Regions from separate parts of the Bradyrhizobium sp. 63_E2_N1_3 genome, predicted to be linked through region 2. Evidence: predicted binding sites of a transcription regulator. Region 2 holds the regulator's gene; each other region holds the start of a gene.
The links. The regulator LexA, encoded in region 2, represses DNA repair genes until DNA is damaged. The targets are predictions, from matches to a motif close to TGTTCNNNNTGTGTTCNG.

Region 1 (3,272 bases), 2.9 Mb from region 2:
CGGGAATGAGCGCGCCGCTGCCGTCGAACAGCTTCTCGGGCTCGTAGCTGCGCATCCAGTCTTCGAGGATTTTCAGATGCGCCGGGTTCTCGCGACAGCTCGCAACGGGAACCTGATGCGCGCGCCAAAAGCCCTCGACCTTCTTGCCGTCGACCTCCTTCGGGCCGGTCCAGCCCTTCGGGCTGCGCAGCACGATCATCGGCCAGCGCGGCCGCTCGACGCTCTTGCGGCCGTCGCGGGCATGCTGCTGGATCGAGCGGATGCTGGCGAGCGCGACGTCGAGCGCATCCGCCATGGCCTGGTGCATCAATTCGGGATCGTCGCCCTCGACGAACAGCGGCTCGTGGCCGAACCCGCGGAACAGGTCGCGGATCTCCGCGTCGCGCATCCGTCCGAGCACGGTCGGGTTCGCGATCTTGTAGCCATTGAGGTGCAGGATCGGCAGCACAGCGCCGTCATGGGCGGGATTGAGGAACTTGTTCGAGTGCCAGGACGCCGCGAGCGGGCCGGTTTCCGCCTCGCCATCGCCGACGACGCAGGCGACGATCAGGTCGGGATTGTCGAATGCGGCGCCATAGGCATGCACCAGCGCGTAGCCGAGTTCGCCGCCTTCGTGGATCGAGCCTGGCGTTTCCGGCGCCGCGTGGCTCGGAATGCCGCCGGGGAAGGAGAACTGCCTGAAAAGTTTTCGCAATCCGTCTGTATCGCGCGCGACGTCAGGATAGATCTCGCTGTAGCTGCCTTCGAGATAGGTGTTGGCCACCATGCCCGGGCCGCCATGGCCGGGACCGCAGATATAGAGCACGTTGACATCGAGCGCGCGGATGACGCGGTTGAGATGGGCGTAAATGAAGTTCAAACCGGGCGTCGTGCCCCAATGGCCGAGCAAGCGCGGCTTGATGTGCTCCGGCCGCAACGGCTCGCGCAGCAGCGGATTGTCGAGCAGATAGATTTGCCCGACGGAGAGGTAGTTCGCGGCGCGCCAATAGCGATCGAGCAGATCGAGCTCGCTGCTCCCTGAGGCCGATTGTCGTTGATTTGTCATGTTCCTGCTGACCTTCACCCAGCGATCGACACCAACTTTGTTCCGGTGCGATTGATCCCTGTCCGGCATCGAACAGGATCGCCGCGACGGGTGTGTTGCGTGAGGTCAAGGGACCGCGCCCGAAATTTGGGCGGCTACTGTGCATGGGGTTGTTTTTGAGTTTTTTGTTTGTGTTCTTGATTTGTTCCTTTTGCGTGCTATCTTGGCTTCATGAGTCCAGCATCCTCTCATGCTCTCAAGCACCCGCCGGTCACGGCGCCCTCCGAGCCGGCGGGTGCGGACTCTGATTTTCCCGAACTGGCGGTCGCCATCGACAAACAGCGCAGGCGAGGGCGGGGCGCCCAGTCCAATGCCAGCGGCCGCTTCGAGGCCGAGGCCCGCGTCGCCTTCGACGATGGCTGGCAGAGCCTGGAGGAGCTGCCGCCGTTCAAGACCACCGTCGGCGTCGATACCTCGCGCAAGGTGATCACCCGCAACGAATCCCCCGATATTGGCTTCGACCGCTCGATCAATCCGTATCGCGGCTGCGAGCACGGCTGTGTCTATTGCTTCGCGCGGCCGACGCACGCCTATCTCGGCCTGTCGCCGGGGCTCGACTTCGAGTCAAAGCTGTTTGCCAAGCCCGATGCGCCGGCGCTGCTCGAGAAGGAGCTGGCCGCGACCGGCTACGAGCCGCGGATGATCGCGATCGGGACCAACACCGATCCGTATCAGCCGATCGAGCGCGAGCGTAAGATCATGCGCGGCATTCTCGAAGTGCTGGAGCGCGCCGGCCACCCCGTCGGCATCGTCACCAAGTCGGCGCTGGTCACGCGCGACATCGACATTCTCGCGCGGATGGCCAAGCGCAATCTCGCCAAGGTCGGAATTTCCGTCACCTCGCTCGATCCAAAGCTGGCTCGCACCATGGAGCCGCGCGCATCGACGCCGCCGAAGCGGCTGGAGGCGCTGAAGCAGCTTTCGGACGCGGGTATTCCGACCACCGTGATGGTCGCGCCCGTGATCCCCGCGCTGAACGATTCCGAGATCGAGCGCATTCTCGATGCCGCCGCCCATGCCGGCGTCAAGGAAGCCTCCTACGTGCTGTTGCGGCTGCCGCTGGAGGTTCGCGATCTCTTCCGCGAATGGCTGATGGCCAATTATCCAGACCGCTACCGCCACGTCTTCACCCTGATCCGCGACATGCGCGGCGGCCGCGATTACGACGCGAAATGGGGCGAGCGGATGAAGGGCACCGGACCGATGGCCTGGACCATCGGCCGCCGCTTCGAGATCGCCTGCGACAGGCTTGGGCTGAACAAGCGGCGCTCCAAGCTGACGACGGATCACTTTGCGAGGCCGAAGCGGAACGGCGATCAGCTCAGCCTGTTCTGATCGGGAAACGGAAGAGGCGTAGCATGAGCCAGGAACTTACCGCGCCGGTGCCGCGGCTCACGGTCATCACACTGGGTGTGAGCGACATTCGTGCCAGCATCGCCTTCTATGACGCGCTCGGCTTCTCGCGTCGGCTGAAGGCGACCGGCGAGGCCGTCGCCTTCTACGATACCGGTGGTCCGGTGCTGGCCCTGTTTCACTGGGACAAACTCGCGGCCGACGCCAAGTTGCCGGACAATCCGAGGCCCGCGACCTTCCGCGGCATGACGCTCGCCTGGAACTGCGCCACGCGCGGCGAGGTCGATGCGGTTCTGGCCTTCGCCGTCGGCAAGGGCGCGGCGCTGCTGAAAGCGGCGCATGAGACCGACTACGGCGGTTATTCCGGCTATTTCGCCGACCCCGACGGCCATCCCTGGGAAGTCGTGGTCGCGCCCGACATCGAGGTCGGTGAGGACCGGCGGGTGCATCTGGCGGAGTAGGCGGCTGGTCTGAATAACGGGAATTGTCCGGGGTTCCCGGTTGCGCCGGCCGGGCCGCTTGCGCACGATCCCGCCCATGATTCGGGACAAGTCCACCAGGAAGCCGGCCAAAGACGCGCCAAAGAAGGGCGCGTCGAAGAAGGATGCCGCCAGGAAGGCAGCGCCTGCGAAGACGGCCAAGGGGGCGGCCAAGGCCCCGGCCGGTAGGCAGGGCGCCATCATCGCCGTCGCATCGCCGACCTTCCGCCGCGAGCGCGCGCTGATCAAGCGCGGCATCTGGCCGGTTGCCGGCTGCGACGAGGCCGGCCGCGGGCCGCTGGCCGGACCCGTGGTCGCGGCCGCCGTGATTCTCGATCCCGACCGCATTCCCCGCG
Region 2 (3,272 bases):
GGCGTTGCCGCCGATACGCTGGAGGCCACCACGGCCGGCATCGGCCGCGCGCGGGAAAGCGGCGCCGACATCCTGATCACGACCGGCGGCGCCTCTGTCGGCGACCACGATCTGGTCCAGCAGGCGCTGAGGGACGAAGGTATCTCGATGGCGTTCTGGAAGATCGCGATGCGACCGGGCAAGCCGATGATGAATGGGCGGCTCGGCGCGATGCGCGTGATCGGCCTGCCCGGCAATCCCGTGTCATCCTACGTTTGCGGCTTCCTGTTCATGGTGCCGTTGATTCGCGCGCTTTCGGGCCGTTCGATGATTCATCACCGCCGCGAACCTGCGGTGCTGGGCCGCGATGTCGGCGCCAATGACCAGCGCGAGGATTATCTGCGCGCACGCCTCGAGCTGCGCGATGACGGCACGCTCCTCGCCCTCCCCGTCAATCACCAGGATTCCTCGCTGCTTGCGAATCTCGCTGCGGCACAGGCACTTCTCGTGCGCGCGCCATTCGCGCCGAAGGCCGAAGCCGGCGCGCCTTGCGAGGTCTTGCGACTGCCCGTCTGATCGCTTCGTTCGCGTGCGTTCCGCGAACTTTGTCGCGTTCACGGTAAATTAAGCAGTTGCGGAACATGTATCGAACATATAGTGTCCGTTCATGATTTGTTTCGAGAATGTAGCGGCTTACTGCTGAATTCAGCGTCTCGGAATCGAACGACATCAACCGGGGGATTTTGGTCGAGATGTTAACGCGCAAACAATACGAGCTCCTGCGGTTCATCAGCGAACGGCTGAAGGAAAGCGGCGTGCCGCCCTCCTTCGACGAGATGAAGGACGCGCTCGACCTGCGCTCGAAATCGGGCATCCATCGCCTGATCACCGCGCTCGAGGAGCGCGGCTTCATCCGGCGCTTGCCCAACCGCGCCCGCGCCATCGAGGTGATCAAGCTGCCCGAGCTTCAGGCCGCCGCCGGCAGCCGCCGCGGCTTCACGCCGAGCGTCATCGAAGGCAATCTCGGCAAGGTCCGCACGACTTCCAGCCCGCCAGCGGACGAGGGCGAGCGCCCCGTCGCGGTGCCCGTGATGGGCCGCATTGCGGCCGGCACGCCGATCGAGGCCTTGCAGACCCGCAGCCACACCATCAGCGTACCGCCTGACATGCTCGGCTCGGGCGAACATTACGCGCTCGAAGTGCGCGGCGATTCCATGGTCGAGGCCGGCATTCTCGACGGCGACATGGCGCTGATCCAGCGCAACGAGAGCGCCGATACCGGCGATATCGTGGTGGCGCTGATCGACGACGAGGAGGCGACGCTGAAGCGCTTCCGCCGCCGCGGCGCCTCGATCGCGCTCGAGCCCGCCAACGCCGCCTATGAGGTCCGCATCCTCCCGCCCAACCGGGTGAAGATCCAGGGCAAGCTGATCGGGCTGTACCGGAAGTATTGATACCGGACGTGCCGGTATCGGTTATTGGGCGCCCCGCGCGCTTTCGATCGGCATCGCCGATCCGAGATTGGAGCGGACGATTGTCCGCTTCCGCTGGATAGTCTTTCTGGTTTCGCGCAGATTATCCGGCCCCTCCTCCAGCGGTAAATCCTCGGCACGCCGCGCGAAGCAGCCCTGCTTCGCGGCCTTCAGGTTCGAGGAGAAGTCATGCGCCGGATCGTTCTGAGCACAGTTGCTGTGGCGCTGATCGCAGCATCAGCGTCGCAAGCCTTGGCCGTGCAAGCCTTGGCCGTGCAAGCCTTGGCCGTGCAAGCCTTGGCCGCGCAATCGCGGCCCCATGTCCGCAAGGATACCGCCATGAGCGAGCAAGTCCGCAAGGCCCTCGACGCCGTCGACCAACCGTCGCGGCCGGGCTGGCAATATTCCGGCTGGTCGGCGCCTCCGGGGCGCTGACACGCGCCTGCAGAATGCAAAGGGGCGGGCTTTGTTCCTGGTGGATTCGGGAAAGTTAATGTGATTGCGGCCTGCGGCGGCGAGCCGTAGATTTGCCTACAACCCGGCAGAACGTTTGGTATTTCCACTCTGATAGAGGCCTGCGCCTCGATTAAGAGACGTGGGTCGCTATCCCTGCATGAGGAGCACCCGATGTGTGACTACAGCCTGCATGCCGTCGCGTCGCGTCCCGCCGAAGTCGGCGAGACGATCGTCACGACAACCTTCCGCGGCACCTCGACGCGCGGCTTTGCCTCCGCGGCCGATCCGACCGTCGCGGTCTGCCTGCTCCCGGGGACGGAGCTCGCCTTCGCCGACAACGTCCGCTACGACAATCGCTGGATCTGGACGCGCACCGTCAATTCGCGCGTCGGCAAGTTCGGCAAGATCGATCCGCACATTCCCGATCGCCATCATGATGCGATCGAATTCCCCGACGGCAAATCCGTGCTGGTGACGCAGCTGGTCGAAGGCCAGCGCGCGACCGTGCTGCAGCTACCGGTGACCCAGCCGCTCGGCGAGCGCGAGCACAAGCCGCAGACCATCACCGACAGCCGGACAACCATCACCCGCCTGCCGATCGGCTGATGCAGCCATTCCCGGCCGGCAGGTCGGGCCAGGATTGAAATCGCCATCGCCGGCCGAGGCCGGCGAGATGGTGTCGTTTGTGTCCCGCGAAACTCCATCGGGCGGACCAAGCCGTGGCGTCTCCCACCGCACGAAGTTTGCGCTGTCCTGCCTGAATTTTGAACGTCCGTTCCGCAGCCAAATGGCCGATGCTTGGTGCGGCTTGAGGCGGCGGGCACGTTCGATGAAGACCTTCATTCGCGTCGTTGAACTCTGGGTGCCTGACCGCACGCGGATGCGGCTGGAATTCGGCGGCGGCCTCTACGGGGAAGGGTTGTCCGCGTTCAGGGACGTGAGCGAGGATCTGCATTTCGGATATGACGAGGGGCTTCCCGGCAAGGCCTGGGCCAGCGGCCACCCCGTGATCCTCACCAGATTCACCGATTCCTACTTCAAGCGGACCGATCAGGCCATCGCCGCCGGGCTGACCTGCGGCGTGGCGGTGCCGGTGTTTTCAGGCGAGTTCCTGCAGGCCGTCATGGTGCTGTTCTGCGGCGACGACGAGGCCCATGTCGGCGCGATCGAGCTTTGGCACAACGATGCCGAAACCTCCCACGAGATGGCGCTCGTCGACGGCTATTACGGCACCGCCGACATGTTCGAATTCAACTCCCGCCATACCAGATTTCCGCGCGGCTTCGGCCTGCCCGGCCGCATCTGGAAAGCCGGCCTGCCGCTGATCATCAAGGACCTGCACGATGCCAGGAGTTTTCTGCGCTG
Region 3 (3,272 bases), 3.0 Mb from region 2:
GCTGCGCGATGCCGATGCGATGGCCGCAGCCGCCTGCGGCTGGCCGTAGCCGAGATTGACCAGCGCAGAGATCGCGTCCGCCACCGGGCGCGGCGCGCGCTGGTCGTCGACGGCGCCGGCGAGATGGACGACGGCGGGATCGACATTGGCGAAGGCTGGCGCCTTGTCCTTCAGCTCGGTAACGATGCGCTCGGCAACCTTGGGGCCGACGCCCGGCGTGCGTGCCACCGCGGCCTTGTCGCGCAGCGCGATCGCGTTGGCGAGATCGGAAGGCGCCAGCGTGCCGAGCACGGCGAGCGCGACCTTGGCGCCGACGCCCTGCACGGTCTGGAGCAGGCGAAACCATTCGCGCTCCTGATCGGTGCGGAAACCGAACAGCTTTATCTGGTCCTCGCGGACATAAGTCTCGATCGACAGCACCGCGGCCTCGCCGGGCGAGGGCAGATGCTGCAGCGTGCGGGCCGAGCAATGCACCTGATAGCCGACCCCGCCGACGTCGAGGAGCACATAATCCTCGCCGTAGGAATCGATCAGGCCCTTGAGCTTGCCGATCATCTCGGGACCTCAGCTACGGCAGGCACTTCTCTCTCGTCATGGCCGGGCTTGACCCGGCCATCCACGCCTTTGACATCGACGAGAAAGAACGTGGATGCCCGGGACAAGCCCGGGCATGACGCCGGCGATGCATGACGATCGATCATATCCCCACCACCTTCAGCCTGAGCGCCGTGCTCTGGCGGTGATGGGCGTGGGTGATCGCGATGGCGAGCGCGTCGGCGGCGTCCGCTGACGGCGGCTCGGCTTTCGGCAGCAAGATCTTCAGCATCATCGCGATCTGGTGCTTGTCGGCGTGGCCGGCGCCGACCACCGTCTTCTTGACCTGGTTCGGCGCGTATTCGGCGACGGTAATGCCGAACATCGCGGGCGCCAGCATGGCGACGCCGCGGGCCTGGCCGAGCTTCAGCGTCGCGACGCCGTCCTTGTTCACAAAGGTCTGCTCGACCGCGGCTTCCATCGGCTTGTGACCGGACAGGACGGCGGCAAGCCCCTCATGGATCGCGAGCAGCCGGCTCGCCAGCGGCAGATCGTCCGGTGGTTCCACCGAGCCGCAGGCGACGTAGATCAAACGATTGCCCTCGGCCTCGATCACGCCCCAGCCGGTGCGGCGCAGGCCGGGGTCGATGCCGATGATGCGAACGGGGCCACGAATCGGGAGCGCAGTCATGGGCCAGTGATAGCGGCTGGCTGCGGTGGGGGAAACAGAAACAGAACGGAAGTAACAGGGGAAGTGGGGCTCGTCGGAGATCGCCGCGCTGCCCGCAGCACCCTCCGACGTCATACCCCGCGAAAGCGGGGTATCCAGTACGCCGCGGCTTCTCCGTTTCCCTCAGACGTCTCTGGAATACTGGGTCGCCCGGTCAAGCCGGGCGACGACAGCGGAATCCGGGGCTGGTGGCGACCTCAGCCGCCAATCTTCGCCATCAGCGCGTCCGACACCTCGAAATTGGCGTAGACGTGCTGGACGTCGTCGTGCTCGTTGAGCAGGTCCATCAGCTTCAAAAGCTTCTCGCCGGTCTCGTCGTCGACCGCGACCGTATTCTGCGGCTTCCAGATCAGAGCGGCCTTGCGCGGCTCGCCGAACTTGGCTTCCAGCGCCTTGGCGACGTCGCGATAGCCTTCGGTCGAGGCGTAGATCTCGTGTCCACCTTCGCCCGATACCACGTCGTCGGCGCCGGCCTCGATCGCGGCATCCAGCACCGCGTCGTCGGAGGCGACGCTGCGGTCGTATTCGATGATGCCGGTGCGGTCGAACATGAAGGAGACCGAGCCGGTTTCGCCGAGATTGCCGCCCGACTTGGTGAAGAAGGAGCGGATGTCGGAGGCGGCGCGGTTGCGGTTGTCGGTCAGCGCCTCGACGATGACGGCGACGCCGCCGGGGCCGTAACCCTCGTAGCGGATCTCGTCATAGTTCTCGCCCTCATTGCCGAGCGCCTTCTTGACGGCGCGCTCGATATTGTCCTTCGGCATGTTCTCCTGGCGCGCCGCGATGATGGCGGCACGCAGGCGCGGGTTCATGTTGGGGTCGGGGGTGCCCAGCTTGGCCGCGACGGTGATTTCCCGCGCCAGCTTGCCGAACAGCTTCGACTTCTGGGCATCCTGCCGCCCCTTGCGGTGCATGATGTTCTTGAATTGGGAATGTCCGGCCATGCGTGTCTCGTAAGGAATCGTGCGCCAAAGGTGAGCGTGGGAAGCGCGGCCTTATAGGCCGCCAACCCACCGGAATGAAAGAGGCTCTACGACTTTAAGGTAATACCGTAGTGTCCCGTGCCTAGGAGTCAGGCACCGTTAACCCTGATTTCATTCCGGCTTGCGAAAATAGCAACCGCCCGTTCCCCGACAAGAGTGACCTGATGGCGTTCGCATTGTTTCGGAAGCGTCTGCCCGACTTGTCCACGCCCGTGGCACCCCCACAGGCCGCGCCGTCGCCGGCCGATCCCGCGCCCGCCCTGTCGGCCGAGGGCGATTCCGCCAGGGAAATCCTGGAACTGCTGGAACTCGAGCTCGGCGCCATGATCCGCCAGCTCGAGCGCGCCGCCAATTCGGTGGCCGGCGGCGCGGAGGCGACCGCGGCAACGCTCGCGGACATTCGCGAGCGCACCGACGCCCTCACCGGTCGGACCAATGCCGCGCAGTCGAACGCCTCGACCTTCGCCCATGCCGCCGACAAGTTCACCCAGTCCGCGCAAGGCATCGGCGCGCAGGTGCGCGAGGCCGGCAAGCTCGCCGACGAAGCCAGCGCCGCGGCGCAGGAAGCCCGCGCCAATGTCGACCGCCTGCGCGAATCCTCCGCCGCCATCGGCAATGTCGTCAATCTGATCGCGCAGATCGCGCGGCAGACGACGCTGCTCGCGCTCAACTCGACCATCGAGGCCGCGCGTGCGGGTGCGGCCGGCAAGGGCTTTGCGGTCGTCGCCACCGAAGTGAAGGCGCTCGCGGTGCAGACCCAGGGCGCGACGGAGGAGATCACCAGGAAGATCGACGCGCTTCAGCGCGACGCCGCCGGCTCGGCCGACGCCGTGCATCGCATCGCGCAGGCGATCGAGGCGATCCGCCCGGTGTTCGATACCGTCAACGGCGCGGTGGCCGAGCAGAATGCCACCACCAGCGAGGTCTCCGGCAACGCGGCCAGCGCGTCGCAGTTCGTCATCTCGGTCGGCGAGAGCGCGGCCGAGATCGATGCCGCGACCAAGGCGGCCGAGACCCACGGCGAG

Region 1: the regulator LexA is predicted to act here: its motif matches at 1,217-1,234, upstream of AB7531_RS34455 (PA0069 family radical SAM protein).
Region 3: the regulator LexA is predicted to act here: its motif matches at 1,256-1,273, upstream of ruvC (crossover junction endodeoxyribonuclease RuvC).

What each region holds. Positions count from the first base shown of each region.
Region 1 covers NZ_CP197235.1:7,252,960-7,256,231, reverse strand. The annotation lists gene AB7531_RS34460 (phosphoketolase family protein) at 1-1,045, opposite strand, end outside; gene AB7531_RS34455 (PA0069 family radical SAM protein) at 1,256-2,419, shown strand; gene AB7531_RS34450 (VOC family protein) at 2,443-2,898, shown strand; gene AB7531_RS34445 (ribonuclease HII) at 2,975-3,272, shown strand, end outside.
Region 2 covers NZ_CP197235.1:4,350,977-4,354,248, reverse strand. The annotation lists gene AB7531_RS20700 (molybdopterin molybdotransferase MoeA) at 1-555, shown strand, start outside; gene lexA (transcriptional repressor LexA) at 732-1,433, shown strand; gene AB7531_RS20690 (hypothetical protein) at 1,641-1,886, shown strand; gene AB7531_RS20685 (hypothetical protein) at 2,079-2,513, shown strand; gene AB7531_RS20680 (GAF domain-containing protein) at 2,737-3,272, shown strand, end outside.
Region 3 covers NZ_CP197235.1:1,389,715-1,392,986, reverse strand. The annotation lists gene ruvA (Holliday junction branch migration protein RuvA) at 1-555, opposite strand, end outside; gene ruvC (crossover junction endodeoxyribonuclease RuvC) at 698-1,225, opposite strand; gene AB7531_RS06395 (YebC/PmpR family DNA-binding transcriptional regulator) at 1,462-2,208, opposite strand; gene AB7531_RS06390 (methyl-accepting chemotaxis protein) at 2,412-3,272, shown strand, end outside.